3 regions of the Inediibacterium massiliense genome follow, and region 1 is predicted to be linked to each of the others. Evidence: predicted binding sites of a transcription regulator. Region 1 holds the regulator's gene; each other region holds the start of a gene.
What was found. The regulator HrcA, encoded in region 1, represses chaperone genes, less so after heat shock. The targets are predictions, from matches to a motif close to TTAGCACTCNNNNNNNNNGAGTGCTAA.

Region 1 (7,345 bases):
ATACAAGCATCTGTGGGAACAAAAGTTATTGCAAGAGAGACAATTAGTGCTCTTAGAAAAGATGTATTAGCAAAATGCTACGGTGGAGATATTTCTAGAAAGAAAAAGCTTCTTGAAAAACAAAAAGAAGGTAAAAAGAGAATGAGACAATTAGGATCTGTAGAAGTACCTCAAGAAGCTTTCATGGCTGTATTAAAATATGATGAAAACAAAAAATAGTCACCTATAGGTGGCTATTTTTAACATAATCAGAAAGAAGGAAAATGATGAAAAATATAGGATTATATATTCATATTCCATTTTGTGTAAAAAAATGCTTCTATTGTGATTTTTGTTCTTATCCAGACACTCATAATATTTCAAATTATATGAATGCATTAAAGGAAGAAATAAAATCATTTTCAGAAGTGCTAAAAGATTATCAAATAAAATCTATTTTTATAGGAGGAGGAACACCTTCTATTATTCCCATAGATGAAATGGATAAAATCATCAATCTATTACATGAAAGATTTTCTATTGATAAAAATGTAGAATGGAGTATAGAATCAAATCCAGGAACTTTAGATGAAGAAAAAATAAGATTTTATCTAAAAAGTGGAATCAATAGATTGAGTATGGGTCTTCAAGCGTGGCAAAATCATCATTTAAAAAGATTAGGAAGAATTCATACAAAAGAAGAATTTGTAAAAAACTATTTATTAGCAAGAAAATTAGGGTTTGAAAATATAAATATAGATTTGATGTTTTCTCTTCCAGATCAAACATTAGCACAGTGGGAAGAGACCTTAGCCCAAGTAGTAAAGTTAGATCCTGAACATATTTCTTCTTATAGCCTAAAAATAGAAGAAAATACAATTTTTGATGAACTATATAAAAAAGATTTACTGAATATTCCTAATGATGAAGAAGATAGAAAAATGTATCATTTTGCTATAGAATATCTTACCTCTTTTGAATATGAACATTATGAAATATCAAATTTTGCTAAAGCAAATAAAGGCAGTATGCATAATCAAATTTATTGGGAAAATAAAGAGTATATAGGATTTGGAGTAGGAGCTCATTCTTATTTTAAGAAAGAAAGATTTTCGAATGAAACAAATGTAGAAAATTATATTGATATGATTCAAAATAAAAAAAGTCCTCATATTACCAAAGAAAAAATATACAAAGAAGATGAGATGGCAGAAACTATGTTTTTAGGACTTAGATTGATGAGAGGAATTAATATAAAAGAGTTTGAAGAAAGATTTAAAATCAGTCCCTTAAGAGTTTATGGAAAGTCTATTGAAAAATTTACAAAGGAAGAGCTTTTGTGGAATGATGGAAGAAACATTGGACTTACAAAAAGAGGAATAGATGTATCCAATCAAGTGTTTATTGATTTTTTACCAGATTAAAAAAAATAAAAAATGATCTTGACAAATATAGTTTTTAGTGATACCTTAAAATCATAATAGATTAGCACTCATTAAGAGAGAGTGCTAACAAATAGGAGTGGTATTATGGGGCTAGGAGAAAGAAAGTTAAAAATCCTACAGGCCATAATCAAGGATTTTATTTTAACAGCTGAACCTGTGGGTTCAAGAACGTTAATGAAGAAGTATAATTTAGGTATTAGTGCTGCAACCATAAGAAATGAAATGTCAGATTTAGAGGATATGGGTTTTTTAAGTCAACCCCATACTTCTGCTGGAAGAATTCCTTCTGACAAAGGTTATAGACTTTATGTGGATAGTTTAATGATGATGAATAGATTGGCTAAGAATCAGCAGGATGTAATTAAACAGAGCTTTCTACAAAGTTTTGGAGAGATAAATGAGATTATTACAGTAACTTCTAAGATTTTATCTCATATGACAAAGCTTACTTCTGTTGTATTGTCTCCTCAATTTGAACAAAGCAAATTAAAGTCTGTACAACTTGTTCCTATTGATGAAAAAAGCTTACTATTGGTAGTAGTATCTGAATCTGGTATTGTAAAAAATGCCATCATAAGAAATCAAGACGTTTTTAGTAAGGAACATTTAGAGTTAATTACTAAAATACTAAATATTAAGCTTAAGGGTTTAACAATTGGAAAAATCAATAAAGATGTTATTCGTAACTTGAAATTTGATATGAAACAGTATACATCTTTAGTAGATTTAATTTTACCAGTTTTACTTTCAACACTAGAGGATATGATCAGTGTTGAATTGTATCTAGATGGAATGATGAATATTTTCCAATTGCCAGAGTATCATAATATAGAAAAAGCTAGAGATTTTTTACAAATGTTAAATCATAAGGAACACATTATGGATTTATTGCTTAATAGTAAAGATGAATTAGATATTACTATAGGAACAGAAAATAGACACGAAGAAATGAAAAGTTGTAGTCTAGTGACTGCCACCTATAAAGTGGATAATATCATTGTAGGGAAAATAGGAGTCATTGGACCTACAAGAATGAATTATGATCACATTGTCTCTGTTGTAGATTATGTGACCAAAAATTTGACGAAGTTATTAAATGATGAATAAAAAAATTAAAAGTGCAAAATATTTATTTTGCACTATACATATGTTTGATCAAAATGAGAAGTGCAAATTATAAGGAAATACAATATAGGTAGGTGAGTAAAAATGAAACATAATCATTCAGAGGATCTTCAAAATAAAGAGACAGCCAAAGATAATTTAGAGGCTATAAAAGAAGAATTAAAAGAGGAAAATGAAGAAGCTTGTGAAGAGGAAAAAATGAAAAGGCTACAAGAAGAGAAAGAAGAAATCAATAGTCAATTTTTAAGAATGACTGCAGATTTTCAAAATTATAAAAAAAGAGTAGAAAAAGAAAAAAGTGATATATACACTTTTGCAAATGAAAAATTGATTTTAGATATGCTTCCTGTAGTAGATAATCTACAAAGAGCTATCAAAACTTATAAAGATGAAGGAAAAGATGAATCTTTTACCCAAGGAATAGACATGATTTTAAAGCAGCTTTTAGAAGTGTTTGAGAAAAATGGCGTAAAAGAAATAGAGACTATGGGAAAAGAATTTGATCCTAATTTCCATCATGCAGTAATGCAAGAGGAATGTGATGGATATGAAAGCAATATGATTATAGATGTGTTCCAAAAAGGATATACATTAAATGAAAAAGTAATTCGACCAAGTATGGTAAAAGTAGCAAACTAAAAATTTTATATAGGATATGAAGGAGGAAATTGTACAATGGGTAAAATTATTGGTATTGACTTAGGAACAACTAACTCATGTGTTTCAGTATTAGAAGGTGGAGAACCTGTAGTAATTCCAAACGCAGAGGGAAATAGAACAACTCCATCTGTTGTAGCATTTACAAAAACAGGAGAACGTCTTGTAGGAGAGACAGCAAAAAGACAAGCTATTACAAACCCTGATAAAACAATTAGTTCTATAAAAAGACATATGGGAACTGACTATAAAGTAAATATTGATGGAAAAGATTATACACCACAAGATATTTCAGCTATGATTTTAATGAAATTAAAAGCAGATGCTGAAAGTTACTTAGGAGAAACAGTAACAGAAGCAGTTATTACTGTTCCTGCATATTTTACAGATAGCCAAAGACAGGCTACAAAAGATGCTGGAAAAATTGCAGGATTGGAAGTAAAAAGAATTATCAATGAACCTACTGCTGCATCATTATCTTATGGACTTGATAAAGAAAATGAACACCAAAAGATTATGGTATTTGACTTAGGGGGAGGTACTTTTGACGTTTCTATTCTAGAATTAGGAGATGGAGTGTTTGAAGTATTAGCAACTCATGGAGATAACCATCTTGGCGGAGATGATTTTGATGATGCAGTGATGAACTTCCTAGCAGAATCTTTCCAAAAAGAACATGGAGTAGACTTAAGAAAAGATAAAATGTCTTTACAAAGATTAAAAGAAGCAGCAGAAAAAGCAAAAAAAGAATTATCTAGCATGCAAACAGCAAATATCAATCTTCCTTTTATTACTGCAACGGCTGAAGGACCACTTCATTTAAATATGGACTTAACAAGAGCAAAATTTAATCAGCTTACAGAGCATCTAGTGAAAAGAAGTATGGAGCCTGTAGAAAAAGCTTTAAGAGATTCAAATTTAACTGCTTCTCAAGTAGATAAAGTAATTTTGGTAGGAGGTTCTACAAGAATTCCTGCAGTACAAGATGCTGTAAAAAATCTTACAGGAAAAGAGCCTCATAAAGGAGTAAACCCAGATGAATGTGTAGCTATTGGAGCAGCTATTCAAGCTGGTGTATTAACAGGAGAAGTAAAGGATGTATTATTATTAGATGTAACTCCGCTATCATTAGGAATTGAAACTTTAGGTGGAGTATTTACAAGATTAATTGAAAGAAATACTACGATTCCTACAAGAAAAAGCCAAGTTTTCTCTACAGCAGCAGATAATCAAACAGCAGTTGATATTCATGTGCTTCAAGGAGAAAGACAAATGGCAGCAGATAATATTACATTAGGTAGATTCCAACTGGGTGGAATTATGCCAGCTCCAAGGGGTATTCCTCAAATAGAAGTAACATTTGATATTGATGCTAATGGTATCGTAAATGTTAGTGCAAAAGATAAAGGAACTGGAAAAGAACAAAAAATTACTCTTACTGCTTCTACAAATTTAAGTGATGAAGATATTGAAAAGAAAGTGAAAGAAGCAGAAAAGTTTGCAGAAGAAGATAAAAAGAAAAAAGAAGCTATTGAAGCAAGAAATAAAGCAGATACAATGGTTTATGAAACAGAAAAAGCTCTAAAAGAAGTAGGAGATAAAGTAAGTGCGGATGAAAAGAAAAATATTGAAGATAAATTAGAAGCTCTTAAAAAATCATTAGAAGGAGACAATGCAGAGGAAATCACAAAAGCAACAGAAGAATTAACAGGTGCTTTCCATGTATTGTCACAAAAAATGTATGAGCAAGCAGGAGCACAAAATCCACAAGGGCAAACAACTAGTGAACAAAAGGATGACAATGTAGTGGATGCAGACTATGAAGTGGTAGATGATGATAAATAAAAAAAATAATTAGGCACCCATCTGGGTGCCTTGTAAATGGGAAAAAAGGTTGCGAAATTTTTCGATTTTGCATATAATTGTTGTAGTTTGTGTTTCTCACAAAACCTCATAAGAAAGGCGGTGAGAATAATGTCTAAAAGAGATTATTATGAAGTTTTAGGAGTAGACAAAGGTGCAGATCAAGATAGTATAAAAAGAGCATATAGAAAAATGGCAATGAAATATCATCCTGATAGAAATCCTGGGGATAAAGAAGCTGAAGAAAAATTCAAAGAAGCCAATGAAGCTTATGAAGTATTAGGAGATCAAAATAAAAGAGCTAAATATGATCAATTTGGTCATGCAGGAGTGGACCCGAATGCTCAAGGAGGTTTTGGAGGCTTTGGAGGCTTTGGAGCAGGAGGTTTTGGAGATATTTTTGAAGACATATTCGATATGTTTGGTGGCGGGTTTTCAGGAAGAAGATCAGGACCTCAAAAGGGTGCTGATTTAAAATATGAATTGGGAATTACATTTAAAGAAGCAGCTTTTGGAGCAAAGAAGGAAATTACTATTCAAAGGCATGAAAACTGTTCTAATTGTAATGGAACAGGAGCAAAAAAAGGAACAAATAAAAAAACTTGCTCTAAATGTAATGGTAGTGGAGAAATTAGATATGCAACAAGAACTCCTCTTGGTCAATTTGTAAATGTAAAACCTTGTGATGCATGTAATGGGGAAGGAAGCATTATAGAAAATCCTTGTCCAAAATGTCATGGAACAGGAAAAGAATTAAAAAATAAAAAGATACAAATCAATATACCAGCAGGGGTAGATACAGGATCTGTAATTCCTCTAAGAGGAGAGGGAGAACCAGGAGAAAAAGGAGGCCCTCAAGGAGATTTATACATTGTTTTAAGAGTAAAGCCTCATGAGATATTCAAAAGAGATGGAAATGATGTAATTTGTGAGATTCCTATTACATTTGTGCAAGCTGCCCTTGGAGATGAATTGCAAGTACCTACTTTAGATGGTCAAGTAAAATATAAAATACCTGAGGGAACACAAAGTGGAACTATATTTAGAATGAAGGGAAAAGGGATCCCAAATGTAAGGGGATATGGAAGAGGAGACCTTTATATTAAAATTATTGTTGAAGTTCCTAAAAAATTAAATGATAAACAAAAAGAACTTCTAAAGAAATTTGCAGATGTAATGGGAGAAGATGTACATGAACAAAGAAAAACCTTTTTTGACAAGGTAAAAGAGGTTTTTGGCATATAAAACACCCAGTAACTACTGGGTGTTTCATTATAATATTTAAAAATAATATTTGGTAAAGATGTGTAGACAAGGGTATAATAACTTATAAAGACAAAGCTACGGAGGGGTAAAACAATGAAATGGATAGAAGTGAAGATTAAAACTACTACAGAAGCAGTAGAAGCAGTATCCAATATTTTATATGATGCGGGAGTAGGAGGAGTTGTCATAGAAGATCCTAGTGACCCTATTTATCATCAAAAGGAATCAGGGGATTGGGATTATGTAGATGAGTCTATTCTTCCTACAGATTATGAAGGAGCTATTGTAAAAGGATATTTAGCTGAAAGTGAAGATTTGTTAGATAAAATAGAAATGATTAAGCAAAACGTTGAAAAAATCCCTCAATACAATTTAGATAAAGGGTTAGGAGAAGTGACAACAGCTGAAGTTTATGAAGAAGACTGGGCAAATGCATGGAAAAAATACTACAAGCCTAAAAAAATAGGAAAAAATATTGTCATTAAGCCATCTTGGGAAGAATATACAAAAAATCCTGGAGAACTAATTATCGAATTAGATCCTGGAATGGCTTTTGGGACAGGAACCCATGAAACGACTATGATGTGTATAGAAAATATCGAAAAATATGTAAAGGATACATATACTGTTTTTGACATAGGCTGTGGAAGTGGGATTTTATCTATTGCAGCAGCAAAATTAGGGGCAAAGAAAGTTATTGGAGTAGATTTAGACCAAGTTGCTGTAGATTCTTCTAAGAGAAATGTTTTAGATAATAAAGTAGAAGATATAGTTGAAATTAGACATGGAAATCTTACAGATGTTATTGATGAAAAAGCGAATATTATAGTAGCAAATATTATTGCAGATGTAATTATACATTTATCTTCATTTATTAAAAATTTCATGAAAGAAGATGGAGTATTTATATCTTCTGGAATTATTCTAGATAAAGTAGAGGAAGTAGTAGAGGCGCTCAAAAAAAATGAATTTGAAATACAAGAAGTTAGAAAAATGGGAGAATGGGCAGT
Region 2 (7,345 bases), on a different contig from region 1:
TAATGACGAAATGATCTTTTTACAAACTACTTGTTATCAAGCTCAAAGAGAATATTTGTTAAATCCTTTTCATGATTTATTTATAAAACTAGAAGATCTAATCAAAAAAGAAAAGATCAATATTCCTGTTTTGTGGACAAATACTATCAATCATATATTCCCAGATTTTATGCAAAATGATCATCCAACAGTAAACCCAATAGAGAATATGGATACCATCACACAACAAGTAATTGAAGAAACTTTAGTAGCTGTATTAAAAAAGGTTTCTAAAAAAAGCAAAATGATATTAATATTTGAAGATATTCAATGGATGGATGATTTAAGTTTATTTCTTTTGAATCATTTATTTGTCGTGGAAGATATATTTTTATTGATGACTTGTAGAAGTGGAAATGAAGAGAGAATGTATCAATTTATGCATTCTGGTATTAGTTTAAGAAAACTTGAAAGAATGTATATTCAAAGGTTTGAACTTTCAGAAGTAAAAGAATTTATTAAACTGGCTTTACCAACATACTCTTGGAATGAAGAAATATATTTGAATATTTATAAAGAAACAGGCGGAAATGCATTTTTTCTAAGGGAAATATTAAACAGCATCAAAGAAATGGGGAAAATCACAAAATTATCTCATAAGACTCAAGATTTATTAAGAAGTAGATTTTTAGATATTTCTAATGAAGAAAAAGAGCTACTAAATATTTTGTGTATGTTTTTTGATCCAGTAAATTTAAATCTATTAGAAAATCTTTTGAACAAAAATATAGATGAAATAATAGATGGATTGGACACATTACAAGATAGAGGTATTATCAAAGAAGTTTATGATAGTGGAGAAGTATATTTTGAGTTTACACATCAAAAACTTAGAGAATTTCTTTATGATGAGCAATCCAATATTAGAAAAAGAATACTTCATGGAAAAATTGCTAATTTACTAAAGAGCAAATTACTTCATGATAAAAGAGATCGATATCTGTACCCAAAACTAATTTATCATTTTGAAAACAGTGGAAATTATTTATATGCTTTAAAGTACAAAATGAAAAATTTAGATGTATATTTTAATTTTGGACATGAACTATTTCCAATTTTAAGAGATGGAAATATTTATGAATATGGAAGAAGCTATTTGACCGATGAAGAAGAAAGGGATCAGCTCAAAAATATTGAAAGAGAACTTTTAAAGGTCATGAATAATAATTCGTATCAAGAAGAAATAAAGATTTTATATATGGATTTTTTGCATATGAGAGGAAGATATTTTATTCGAGAGGGTATGTATGAAGAGGGTGTCGAAGATATACAAAATATGATAAAAGAAGCACTAGAAATTCCAAATATAGAGTATGCATTAAAAGGATGTAGACAAATGATTTATTATGGGATTCAGACACACAATATGAATGGGATGAAAAAATATATAGAAGATGGATTGGATATTTCAAAAAAATGGAATAAGAAAAAAGATATAGGAATCCTTCTCAGATTACAAGGACTCCAAAAAATTATGGAGGGAGATCATCAAACAGCTGAGAATTTATTAAAAAAATCTATTACAATATTTAATCAAATTAATACGTATGAAGGGAAATATACTTTAAATATAGCAGCAGCATACAATTATATGGGAGAGATCAGAAGACAAAACTTGAAATTTATGAGTGCTTTAAAATATTATAATCAAGCTATAAAGTTGTGTACAAATCAAAAAATTATTGGAGGCTTGACTGTTTTTTACACAAATGCAGGACAAGCGGCTTTAGATATGGGTGATGATGATGGTGCTATGGATTATTTTTCAAAGGCATTAAAATTATATGATCAATTTAATACATTGTGGAAAAGATCTACTGCTGAAGGATATATGTCTCTTTTATTAGTCAAAAAAGGCAATTATCATGAAGCTTTGTTAGCTTTACAAAGAGCAGAGGACTATGCAAATAAACTAAAAAGTCCCTATGAATTAGGATTAATCTATAGAGTCAAAGCACAGATTAAGGTACACATGAAAGATAACATTCGTTTAAAGGAGGTATTTAAAGAGTATCTAAAAGAAGATATTCAGTTCTATTGTGAACAGGGTGTGAATATTTTAAAGAAATTAAAAGATCCCTATGAAATATATATATTAAATGTACTTAAAAGCAATTAAACTTCCATCATGAGAATTTTAATGAGAACCATTTTTTGCTTTCTGCATAATATGATCATAAAGTAAAAAAATATAGCAGGAGGATTTGAAAATGGAATCTATAAATAATTATGAAGTAAATGAAATGAACGAAGTGAATGAGATGGTCCCATATCCAGGGTATGGACCAGGAATGGGTTATGGACCAGGAATGGGGTATGGATTTAGGCCAGGTTTTGGATATAGACCTGGATATGGATTTAGACCTGGATTTGGGTTTGGACCTGGATTTGGATTTGGTCCATGGTTTGGATTTGGACCTGGATTTTATCCTGGATTTGGTCCATGGTTTGGATTTAGAAGATTTTAATAGATTGTATAATTTTAAAAAAGCTTCTGCCAAAAAACAGAGGCTTTTTTATTGCTAAAATGAAAACTAAAGTAAATAATAGAAATAAATAGATTTTGTTGAAAATAAGAATAAAAATTGATATAATCGTCTAAAATCATGAATATAATCTAAAAATAAGCAGGAATCATATTTGCTTAATGGAAAAAGATATAATACATTATAATTAGCACTCAACGAGAGTGAGTGCTAACAATGTAAAATATAAAAAAATTATACATATAATAATGAAGGAGGGATTTTGATGAACATCAAACCATTAGGTGACAGAGTAGTAATCAAAAAATTAGAAGCAGAGGAGAAAACAAAAAGTGGGATAGTTCTTCCGACTCAAGCGAAAGAACAACCTCAAATGGCAGAAATTGTTGCAGTTGGACCAGGTGGAATGGTAGATGGAAAAGAAGTAAAAATGGAAGTAAAAGTAGGAGATCAAGTAATTTTTTCTAAATATGCAGGAACAGAAGTAAAATATGATGGAGTAGAATATACCATCTTAAAGCAAAGTGATATTTTAGCGATTATTGAATAAATGAAAAAAGACTACATATAGGGAGGTAATGGAAAATGGCAAAAGAAATTAAATTTTGTGAAGATGCACGCCGTAAATTAGAAGCTGGTGTAAATAAACTTGCAGATACAGTGAAGGTAACTTTAGGACCTAAAGGAAGAAATGTTATTTTAGATAAGAAATTTGGTTCTCCTCTTATTACAAATGATGGAGTAACTATTGCTAGAGAAATTGAATTAGAAGATGCATATGAAAACATGGGAGCACAATTAGTAAAAGAAGTGGCTACAAAAACAAACGATGTAGCAGGAGATGGAACAACTACAGCTACATTACTTGCACAAGCAATCATAAGAGAAGGACTTAAAAATGTTGCAGCTGGAGCAAATCCTATCATTCTTAAAAAAGGTATTCAAGGAGCTGTAGATGCTGCAGTAGAACAAATTAAAAACATTTCTAAAACGATTGAAAGCAAAGAAGCAATTGCTCAAGTTGCATCTATTTCAGCAGCAGATGAAACAATCGGAAAATTAATTGCTGAAGCTATGGAAAAAGTAGGAAATGATGGAGTAATTACTGTAGAAGAATCAAGATCTATGGGAACTACATTAGACGTAGTAGAAGGTATGCAATTTGATAGAGGATATGTATCTCCTTACATGGTAACAGATGCAGAAAAAATGGAAGCGGTTGTAGAAAATCCATATATCTTAATTACAGACAAAAAAATAAGCAATATTCAAGAAATCCTTCCAGTACTTGAACAAATTGTACAACAAGGAAAGAAATTATTAATTATTGCAGAAGATATTGAAGGAGAAGCATTAGCTACATTGGTAGTAAATAAATTAAGAGGAACATTTGAATGTGTGGCAGTAAAAGCACCAGGCTTTGGAGATAGAAGAAAAGCTATGCTTGAAGATATTGCAGTTTTAACAGGAGGTACTGTTATTTCTGAAGAATTAGGATTAGATTTAAAAGAAACTACACTAGATATGCTAGGACGTGCAAATTCTGTTAAAATTGATAAAGAAAATACAACAATTATAGATGGAGCTGGAGATAAAAAAGCAATTGAAGATAGAGTAAGACAAATCAAAGCTCAAATCGAAGAAACTACTTCTGAATTTGATAAAGAAAAACTTCAAGAAAGACTTGCAAAATTATCTGGTGGAGTTGCAGTAATCGAAGTAGGAGCAGCAACTGAAACAGAATTAAAAGAAAGAAAATTAAGAATTGAAGATGCACTAAATGCTACAAGAGCAGCTGTTGAAGAAGGTATTGTTGCAGGTGGTGGTACAGCACTTATTAATGCTGTTAGTGCAGTAGAAAAATATATTGAAACTTTACATGGAGATGAAAAAACAGGAGCTATGATCATTAGACGTGCTCTTGAAGAACCAGTAAGACAAATTGCTGCAAATGCAGGATTAGAAGGATCTGTAATTGTAGAGAAAGTAAGAAACAGTGAAGTAGGAGTAGGATTTGATGCATTAAATGAAAAATATGTAAATATGATAGAAGCTGGAATCGTAGATCCTACAAAAGTGACTCGTTCTGCTCTTCAAAATGCAGCATCTGTATCAGCTATGCTTTTAACTACTGAAGCGGCTGTAGCAGATATTAAAGAAGAAAATCCTGCACCAATGCCAGGAATGGGTGGCGGAATGCCAGGAATGATGTAATAAATGAGAGAATGACTTTGAGTCATTCTCTTTTTGCTTATATGAGTTCGTTTTTTAGCATATTGAATTGCTGTTGAATACTTTTTAGGTCTTGTACAGAATATGGTATTAAATTGTTCCAACCTCTTTGACCCATAGCATTTAAAATGGATTCTTGATTTTTAGATAGATTTTGTTCGCATTGACTTAAAAGATCTTTTAAATGGGCACATGAAGATTCAGAGATTCCTATACTATAAGCAGATGAAACTTGCTTTTCAGATAATAATAGATCTTTCATTAAATCTTTTTCTGTAAAGCTCGTTTGATAATGCATTTTAGGTCTCCTTTCTATGAATCATTCGCTATATGTGTTTAAGTAATGTAATAAATTCTCAAAGTTGTCTTTATGTCTTTGAGCACCTTGTCTGCATATATATTGGAGTTGTGGATCAATAAAGTATTTTGCATATTCATTTAATTTTTTATTCATAATAGATTCATAGTTAAGTTGAGATTGTAGAATTTTTAAATTTGTAGGATCAAATAAATTGTAGGATTGATTATGGATAAGATAACCTCCTTTATAGTGAAAAAGATTCCATAAGTATAGTATTATTATGCGATGAAATATATAATATATAGCTTGAAAAATATAAATGTATAACTTGTAAATAACTTATTAAGATAAAACTATTAATTTTAGAAAAAAATTCTTAAAGGGTATCAAAAATGATAAAATAGAATCTGTAAAAGTCAGGATGCTAAAAGGGGATAAATATGAAAATTAAATTGGGGATTATTGGTTCGGTGGAAACAGTAGAAAGAGTAAAGGATATATTAATCGAATTTGAAGAGAAAATAGAAGCTTTTATTTATTGTTACAAACATAAGCAAGAAACTCTAAAAATTCTTAAGGAATGTCAGAAAAAAGTAGATGTACTTTTATTTACAGGGCAAGTACCTTTTGCTATTGCTCAAAAAGAGAATATGATTCAAAAACCTTTTGTTTTTATTCCTAGAACGGGTACGAGTGTGTATAGAGTTTTTTGGCAGATGAATGTAGAGGGAATGGATTATAAAAAGATTAGTTTCGATACTATTGAACAAAAGAATATACAAGAAGCTATAAAGGATTTAGAAATTCCTATTGAGAAATTTTATGTAAAATCTTATCCAGGAGACATTGATTATAATGAGTTGGTAAAATATCATTATGAACTATGGAAGGAAAAAAAGGTAAATGTTGTAGCAACTTGTTTAGGGGAGACTTATAGGAATCTAAAAAAATTAGGAGTTCCTGTATTTAGGCTTTATCCTACAAGACCATTAATAAGAGAATACATTACAAAAGCTATTTATAAAGGAAATGTAGAAAGAATAAAAGCAACACAAATAGCCGTTCAAATTGTAAAGACAAAAAATAAAAATCGAAGCATATCCTCAGAATATGAATTCTTAAAGTTAAAGAATAAATTAGAAAAGGGACTTATTTCTTATACACAAGATAACTTTGGATCCATTTTTCCATTTGGAAGAGATGAATATTTAATATTTACGACTAGAGGAGCTATTGATGCTCATTGTAATGAATTTAATATTCATCATTTTATTCAAGATGAGCAAAATATAGAAATTGAATTGGCATCTGGTATAGGATTTGGAAATACTATTCATGAGGCAGAAGTTCATGCAAGAATTGCATTAGATTATGCCATGAAGGAAGATTGTAATTGCTGTTATATTATGGATGAAAATACTGTGCTTTCAGGTCCTATTCAAGAAAAGGAATCTTTTTCATTAAGTTATGACCTTATGGTAGAAAATGAAGAAATTCAAAAAATTGCTAAAGATATTCAAATTAGTCCTACTTATGTTTGTAAGATGAAAGCAATTTTTGACAAAATTGGTACAAATACAATAGAAGCAGAAGAATTGGCAAATTACTTAGGCATTAGTGTAAGAAGTGCAAGAAGAATTTTAAAGCAAATAGTAGATGCAAAATATGGAAAAAATGTTGCGCAGGAAAGTAGAACGGGAATGGGAAGACCAAGAAAAATTTATAAAATTACATTTTAAAAATAGAAAACTAGGAAGAAAACTTCCTAGTTTTTTTGTTGTATAAAAAGGGTGTATGAAATACAAAAATGAAAAAAACAATTTTCAAAACTTCAATATAGACAAAAAAAAATATTTTCAAAAAATTTTATAATTTAAAAAGGAATTTTAGAAAACACATAGAATATACTCTATTAAGGACATGACCAAAATTAGACTGAAAGGGTGAAGCGTATGGTAGAAAATTGTGTAAAAAAGAAAGGGGCTTTCAGAAAGTTCTTAGATTGGGTAGAAAGGGTAGGAAATAAATTACCACATCCTTTTACTTTGTTTGTTATCTTAGCTGTGACGATTATGATAGTTTCAGCTATTGTTGCAGGGGTAGGGGTGAAGGTGATTCATCCTGGAACACAAGAAGAGGTGGCTGTAAAAAGTTTGCTTTCAAAAGATGGAATATTGTGGATTATAGGGTCTTTCTTAGATAATTTTATAGGATTTAAACCTTTAGGATTGGTACTTGTAATGACTTTTGGTATAGGGCTTGCTGAAGAAGTAGGATTTGTATTTAC
Region 3 (7,345 bases), 500 kb from region 1:
ACATTGGTATATACTTTTAGCTTTTCTTGATCATGATCAAAAGCTTCTTTTAGAGCTTTAAATACTTCATGATGAATGTTGATTTCTAAAACTTTTTCTGCTTTAATTTCTTGATTGTTTGGCATAGCATTTAATATTTTTTCCATTTCGATTGTTAATTCCCCATCTGTAGCAAGACATACTGGATGGTTTTTCAGTCTTTTAGATGGTCGAACATCTGTTACTTTATCAGACAAAGCTTTTTTCATAAATTCAAAGATTTCTTTGCTATTTTCAATTTCAGGGTTTTCTTCTTCTTGTTTCTCTTTTTCTTCTATACCTAAGTCTCCACTAGATACAGACTTGAATTCTTTTTCTTTATAATTCATCATCATACGAACAGCAAATTCGTCTACATCATCTGTAAAGTATAAAATTTCATAGCCTTGGTCTGATAGAAGTTCTGTTTGAGGCATTTTATCTATTCTTTCTACAGAATCTCCAGAAGCATAATAAATATATTTTTGATCTTCCTTCATTCTATTTACATATTCTTCTAAGGTAACCATTTTCTTTTCTTTTGAAGAATAAAACATTAATAAATCTTGTAGTATCTCTTTGTTTTGTCCAAAATTTTCATAAACTCCATATTTGATTTGTCTACCAAAGTTTTTATAGAATTCTTCATATTTTTCTCTTTCATTTTTTAGTAAAACTTGTAATTCACTCTTAATTTTTTCTTTAATTTTTTTAGCAATGATCTTTAATTGTCGATCATGTTGAAGTATTTCCCTTGAAATATTTAAAGATAAATCTTCAGAATCCACCATACCTTTTACGAAGCTAAAATAATCTGGTACAAGATCAGAACATTTATTCATAATTAATACGCCATTTGAGTATAATTCTAATCCCTTTTCATACTCTTTTGTATAAAAATCATATGGCATTTTTTCTGGTATGAATAATATGGAATTGTATCTTACTGCCCCATCTGCTTTCATATGAATATAGCTTAGGGGTTTGTCAAAACCATAACGTTTTTCAGAATAAAAGTTTTCATAATCTTCTTTGGTAAGCTCGTTTTTATTTTTACGCCACATTGGCACCATGCTATTTATAATTTTTTCTTCTATCATGTCTTCATACTCATCTTCTGAGCCTTCTTTTAGTTTACTTGTAGTAATATCCATTTTAATAGGATATCTAATAAAATCTGAATATTTTTTGATAATAGATTTTAATCTATACTCTTGCAAAAATTCTTCATATTTTTCATCTTCTGTGTCTTCTTTGATTTTAAGAATAATTTCTGTTCCAATATTTTCTTTTTCATATTCTTCGATGGTATATCCATCTGCTCCTGTTGATTCCCATTTATACCCTTGATTGCTTCCTAATGCTTTACTGATTACCACAACAGATTCTGCAACCATAAATGCAGAATAAAAGCCTACGCCAAATTGGCCTATGATGTCAAATCCATCTTTTAGTTCATTTTCCTTTTTAAATGCAAAGGAACCACTCTTTGCAATTACTCCTAAATTTTCCTCTAACTCTTCCTTTGTCATTCCGATTCCAGTATCGGATATAGTTAAGGTTCTATTCTTTTTATCAGGTGTGATTTTTATGTAATAATCACTTTGATTAAATGTAATATTTTCATCTGTTAATGCTTTATAATACATTTTGTCAATGGCATCGCTTGCATTGGAAATAAGTTCTCTTAAGAATATTTCTTTGTGGGTATAAATAGAGTGAACCATTAAATCTAACAATCTTTTAGATTCTGCTTTAAATTCTTTTTTTACCATTTTCTTTTTCTCCTTTCGTAGAAACTTCTTCCCATGAATTAGCACTCTATTAAATAGAGTGCTAATTATAATTTACCAAATTCATTTTATTTGTCAATTGTTTTATGTATAAAATGGATATTTTCATTTAAATTTTATTATTCTAAATTGGGAAGGGGTACAATATTTACGCTCAAATCATCTGATATTCCCTCAATTTCTACATGATTAACAATACTTATAGGACATTTTTTACTAATAGGATTGAATGTATATACAAAAATATAATTACTATTCATATCATCAATATCTAAATTCATACTATATTGATCATTACCTAAAGAATTTACTTGTATATTTTCTTGAATCAAATGTAATTGATTTTCATGATTTATTTTATAAAGTGAAGCTTTAGGCGTTTGTATTTCTTTTATTTGAGAATCATTATTTTTGTTAAAAGTAAGTATAGCTTTTTTGATTCCTTTTTTATTGGTATGAAATAATACTCCAAATTTTGTCTCATAGCTATTTACAATATTAATGCTATCATCTTTGTTACTTACATTCATATTATTGATGAGAAAGATTCCATGGTTGATAATTTGATTGATTTCATTTTCATAAACAAAAATATCTAATTTTTCAAAAAATCTTTGAGTGTCTTTTCCATTTAAATCTTGATAAGTTATTTGGGTTTGATCTAAAGTATATTTCCCAGTATTTTTAGCTTTTAAAGTAATAAAAAAATCAATAGGTTCAGCTATAAATTCTTTTTTTTCTTTATCCAGTATATAAGAGACACTTCCTATATTTCCTTTAACGGTTTGACCATTTACTTCTAAAGCTTGAGAAGTTCTAATGATTTCAAAATCCTCTGGGAAAGTTTCCTCGTATTCTATTGCATAAATAGGTAAATCACTTCTTATTACATCTGCTAATTCTTGATACACATCCTCTAATGCATTCCCATCTTCTGCTTTTTTATAGTGACCATTAGCAGAGTTAGCAATTTCTTTTAAAATAGATTTATCTGCATCATTACTAAAAGCAATCATATAAGAATAAATATGATGATTACCATTTTTGATTAATTTATTAGCAACTAGCTTTGCATATTCTATATCTTCATATGTAGAATAGTTTCCACCTCCAGCATATCTATACTCCTCAGGAAAGTCTCCATTTTCTATATAAAAATACTGTCTATTTCTATGAATATAATAACTATGAAAAGTAGGTTCTCCATCTGTCATTAATATGATATATTTTTGTGCATCTTTTGAAGATGAAAATTTATAATATCCTTTTCTTAATCCATCGCCTATATTCGTTCCTCCTCTAGATCCAGATACAATTGGATATAAAGATTCAATTTTGTCAATTAAATCATTGTATCTATTTTTATCAGATAATTGAACAGAATCTTGTCCATTTTGAGCATAGCTGTCATAAGGGACCAATGAAATTTTTACTTTTTCTTTTATTCTTTCATCCTTTTGCAATTTTTCTAAAAAGTTTTTTGTAACTTCTTTCATAACATCTATTTTAGGTTTTGTCTTTGTTTTTGTTCCATAACCTATTTTGACATTTGATCTAGTTAGACCTATGACTTTTTTAGAATCCTTATCTAAAGTTGCTATATATAAATAATAAGATTTGTTAGAATTAAAATAATTTCCATTTATATCATGTAAAGCTGGATTGAGCCAAAAATTTTTAGAATAGTAATTTTTTATCCACATTCCTCTAGGATAAAACATCCACCAAGAGTCTGATAAAGTATATAAATCATTTGCATATTTATTGACGATCCAATTTTCTATTTCATTCATATTTTTTTCAGAATAAAATACAAAATATCTCGTATTTTTATTTTCTCCAGTTTCAGGTTTTTTAAATTTTATTCTGTAATCACTAATAAACAGTCCACTATATCTGTTTTGTAATATAACTTCTATATTTTGTGCTGCATTTTTTTTATTAAATTTATTTGAATAAATAGAATCGCCTGGTACAGATGATGAATCTCTTTTATTATATCTAATAAGTTCCTTCATACTTCCAGATGTATCCATAACTAATACAACTTCTTTATCTTTCAAATTATCAATATTAGATACAGGAATAGGTTTAGGTTGTATTTCATAATGAATGGTAAATTCTTCATCTTTTAATATATTTGTATTACTAACTTGACGAGTAAAGTTCATAGGAGCTTCAATTTTAATTAAGTTATTTTTTTCATATGCATAACTGACAGGAATCATAATGCTATAAAGTAAAAGTAAAAAAGAGAAAGTATAAGATAATATTTCAAAAACATCATTTTTTTTCATCTGTATCTTGCCCCTTTATTTCTTTAGAATTTCTAAACCAAAATTGATTCGTAGCTTTATCCTCTTTATTGCCTTTCTTAAAGTATATGGTTACCTTGATTCCGTTTTGAATATCCCTTATGAAAATAGGCTCAATAAAAATAGATTCAATGTATTGCCCGATTTGAGAAAATTCAGTGGAAGTAGTATTATTTTTATAAAACAATTTATGATCTTTACATTTAAAGGTATGTTCTATGGAATTTTTAGGATTGTTTGGATCAGGTGATTTTAGAATTAGTGTATTTGTATTAAATTCAGAGGACACAGATTCCATAGCCTCTTTTTCTATAAAACTCATAACAAATTGTTTTTCAGATTGAATAGATATTTCTTCATGAGAATCTTTAAAAGATCTTAAATTAACAAATAAAAAAGATGCAATCATACTTATTACAATTCCTACAATTCCAAGAGTTACAATAATTTCAACTAATGTAAAACCTTTATGATCTAATTTTTTCATAAAATAAACTCCTTACCTATTTTACAAAGAACCAATTCATCAATTGAATATATTGATCTTTCATATATCCTGATTGAACGATTTTTTCGTCTATATTGCCTTTTAACTCTACATCTATATATGCTATAGAATCTTTGTAATATTCTTTATAAGCTTGGTTATCAAATATTTTATCAAAAAAAATCATATGGTTTTGAATCAATTGAGCTAAAAAGTGTCTATCATGTATGATTGTTTTTTTATTTTTATCATGAATAATAATATCATCTCCTGTGATAATAGTTCCTCTAAAATCTATTGTTCCACTCATATACAATTTTCCTTTTGAAATGATGATTCCATTCACTTCTTGAGATTCTAAATTAATTTTTTGAACTCCCTTAGGAATAGCACATGAATCTCCGTCTTTTCCTATTAAAGCAATATCATTATTTTTATTTAAAAAAATCAATTTATTTTCTTCAGGTTCATAAAAAGATATATTATGAAGGTTTTCAAACTGAATATATCTTTTTATTCCTTGTTTGAAATCGTCTGTATTTTTTTCTAAATATCCTGTATTTTTATTAAATTCATCCTTTTTTTTATTCAATTTTTGTGCTTCATCTTCTACTTTTATATTTCCTGATTTTACAATAGTATCTTTGCCATTTTTGTAAATCACTGCTCCAGAATAAATAAATTCATTAGGTTCAAGATAAATTCCTTCTCCAGACAATCCTGCATCTTTTCCATATTCATCATAATAACATTTAAAATAATCACTTTTATCTTGAAGAAGCATATCTTTTTCCTTTCCAAATTTCATACCATATTTAGAGGCTACTACTAAGGGATCATAATATTCAAATTTTACATTATCAGAACTTAAGCTTTCTTCTGAATCAATTTTTCCGTCTTTTTTTCTTTCTCCATTTTTAATGGGATATGAATAAGCTTTATAGTTTCCTTTGATAGAAATCGATTCTCCTGTTTGATATTTTTTACCTTCATTGTTCATTACATCAATAAAAGATGAACCATGAATCATAATATCTCCTTTAATAGATAAACTTGATCCATCTTTTTTTCCAAGATCTTCTGTATTGATAATAATACTTCCTGATTGATTAGATTTATTGGCATCAGAGCTATCTGATAAAGCATAAAACCCATCTTTAATATCAATATTTGTTCGTAATCCATTTATTTCTAAGTCGTCTAAAGTAAATAAGGAACCATTAATAGAAATATTAGTATCTATAGAATCCTTTTGAGTTAATAAATTTTTTACATATGAATTTCCATGTATTTTAATATTATTATTTTTTCCAGTTACAATGACTCCACCATTATTTTCTCCTCGTACATAGATATCTCCATCAATATTTAATTGAGTATTAGCAAGATCTAAATTCCCATCTGTAGTAATGGCTTTATCCCAAATAATATGGATCATTTGTTTGGATACATTTGTCATAGTATAAAGATTTTCTCCATATTTAGGAATAGTGATTTTATAAGTAGCAACAAGAATTTTTTCTATACCATTTTCTTCATAAGAAGATTGAATTTCTATAGGGAGATATTTTTCTTCATTTTCTTGAATAAATTTTATATTGTTAGATTTTATTATGATAGTAGGATGTTTTTCTTCCTTAATTTTTTTTTGAATTTCATTTATATCTTCTTTAAATTGTTCATGCCATTCTCCTGGTGATTCTTCTAATTTTTTTAATTCATTTGTAATATATTCTTTATATTCATTTTCAAAGCATTCTTGTTTTTTTATTCTTATGTATTTTTGATTAATAGTTCCATCTTCATTAAAATATTCACTTTTTTGCCCTAAAACTATTTTTTCTTTTTCTTGGTTTAAATCTAAATTTTCTATAAATTCTTTAGCTGCTCGATTTCCTTTTTGAATTCCATATTCTATCAATTGAGACATGATAGCATAAGCTTCATCTAATCCTGATTCAGCAAAATAGAAGTTGGTTTTTATCTGACTATCGGTTTTGTTAACTTTATATCCTGCTATGGATAAAGAGAGGATTCCAATACCTAAAATAGATAGTAGACATAAAGTCATAATAACGATCATAAGAGTAGAACCTTGATTGTCTAATTTTTTCAATGGAGTTCCTCCTATTTAAGAAATGTTTTATATCCATTTAGTTCTTTAAGGATTTGACCATTTTTTGTAATGATAATATTAATTTTATATAATCGATAAGCATAAGCACCTAGACTTAAATTTTTATAAACTCCTACCTTTCCTCCAATATTTTCAACGTGTGAATAATCTACTTTTGCATCTTGTGTTTGAAAAAAATATAGATCTAGAGTGGAATTTGCTACTGTATTGTTTGCTTCTATATTGATATTATATTTTTTAGAAGTTTTATAAGTTTCAAATTTAATGAGGATATTTTTTGATTCAATTTCTTCTTTTGTATAAGGAATAGTTATATTTTTTAATTCACCTTCAAATTCAAATAATATTTTATTTTCTTCATGAGTAATACTTATCGTATCTACAAGTGTATCTAAAGTTTCTATAGGTTCATCTTTGTTTTTTAATACAAGTATTTGATCTTCTCTGATTTGAATAGTGGCCAAATAGTTTTCTTTAAATTTAGATTCTTCTATGGGTGTTATATAAATTTTATATTGATATCCAGGTTCTTCTGAATCTTCTCTATATGGATCCATATCTGATGTTTCTGGAAGAATAGGAGCAGATTTAATTT

Region 2: the regulator HrcA is predicted to act here: its motif matches at 2,713-2,739, upstream of groES (co-chaperone GroES).
Region 3: the regulator HrcA is predicted to act here: its motif matches at 1,832-1,858, upstream of htpG (molecular chaperone HtpG).

What each region holds. Positions count from the first base shown of each region.
Region 1 covers NZ_LN876587.1:1,492,432-1,499,776, reverse strand. Annotated here, with positions in the region: gene lepA (translation elongation factor 4) at 1-219, shown strand, start outside; gene hemW (radical SAM family heme chaperone HemW) at 267-1,403, shown strand; gene hrcA (heat-inducible transcriptional repressor HrcA) at 1,509-2,531, shown strand; gene grpE (nucleotide exchange factor GrpE) at 2,634-3,188, shown strand; gene dnaK (molecular chaperone DnaK) at 3,225-5,051, shown strand; gene dnaJ (molecular chaperone DnaJ) at 5,178-6,314, shown strand; gene prmA (50S ribosomal protein L11 methyltransferase) at 6,429-7,345, shown strand, end outside.
Region 2 covers NZ_LN876586.1:583,074-590,418, forward strand. Annotated here, with positions in the region: gene BN2409_RS06580 (AAA family ATPase) at 1-2,158, shown strand, start outside; gene BN2409_RS06585 (hypothetical protein) at 2,250-2,507, shown strand; gene groES (co-chaperone GroES) at 2,791-3,075, shown strand; gene groL (chaperonin GroEL) at 3,111-4,739, shown strand; gene BN2409_RS06600 (spore coat protein) at 4,777-5,055, opposite strand; gene BN2409_RS06605 (helix-turn-helix domain-containing protein) at 5,499-6,797, shown strand; gene BN2409_RS06610 (AbgT family transporter) at 7,011-7,345, shown strand, end outside.
Region 3 covers NZ_LN876587.1:987,969-995,313, reverse strand. Annotated here, with positions in the region: gene htpG (molecular chaperone HtpG) at 1-1,793, opposite strand, end outside; gene BN2409_RS13305 (vWA domain-containing protein) at 1,931-4,108, opposite strand; gene BN2409_RS13300 (PilW family protein) at 4,095-4,613, opposite strand; gene BN2409_RS13295 (S-layer family protein) at 4,630-6,729, opposite strand; gene BN2409_RS13290 (type IV pilus modification PilV family protein) at 6,741-7,345, opposite strand, start outside.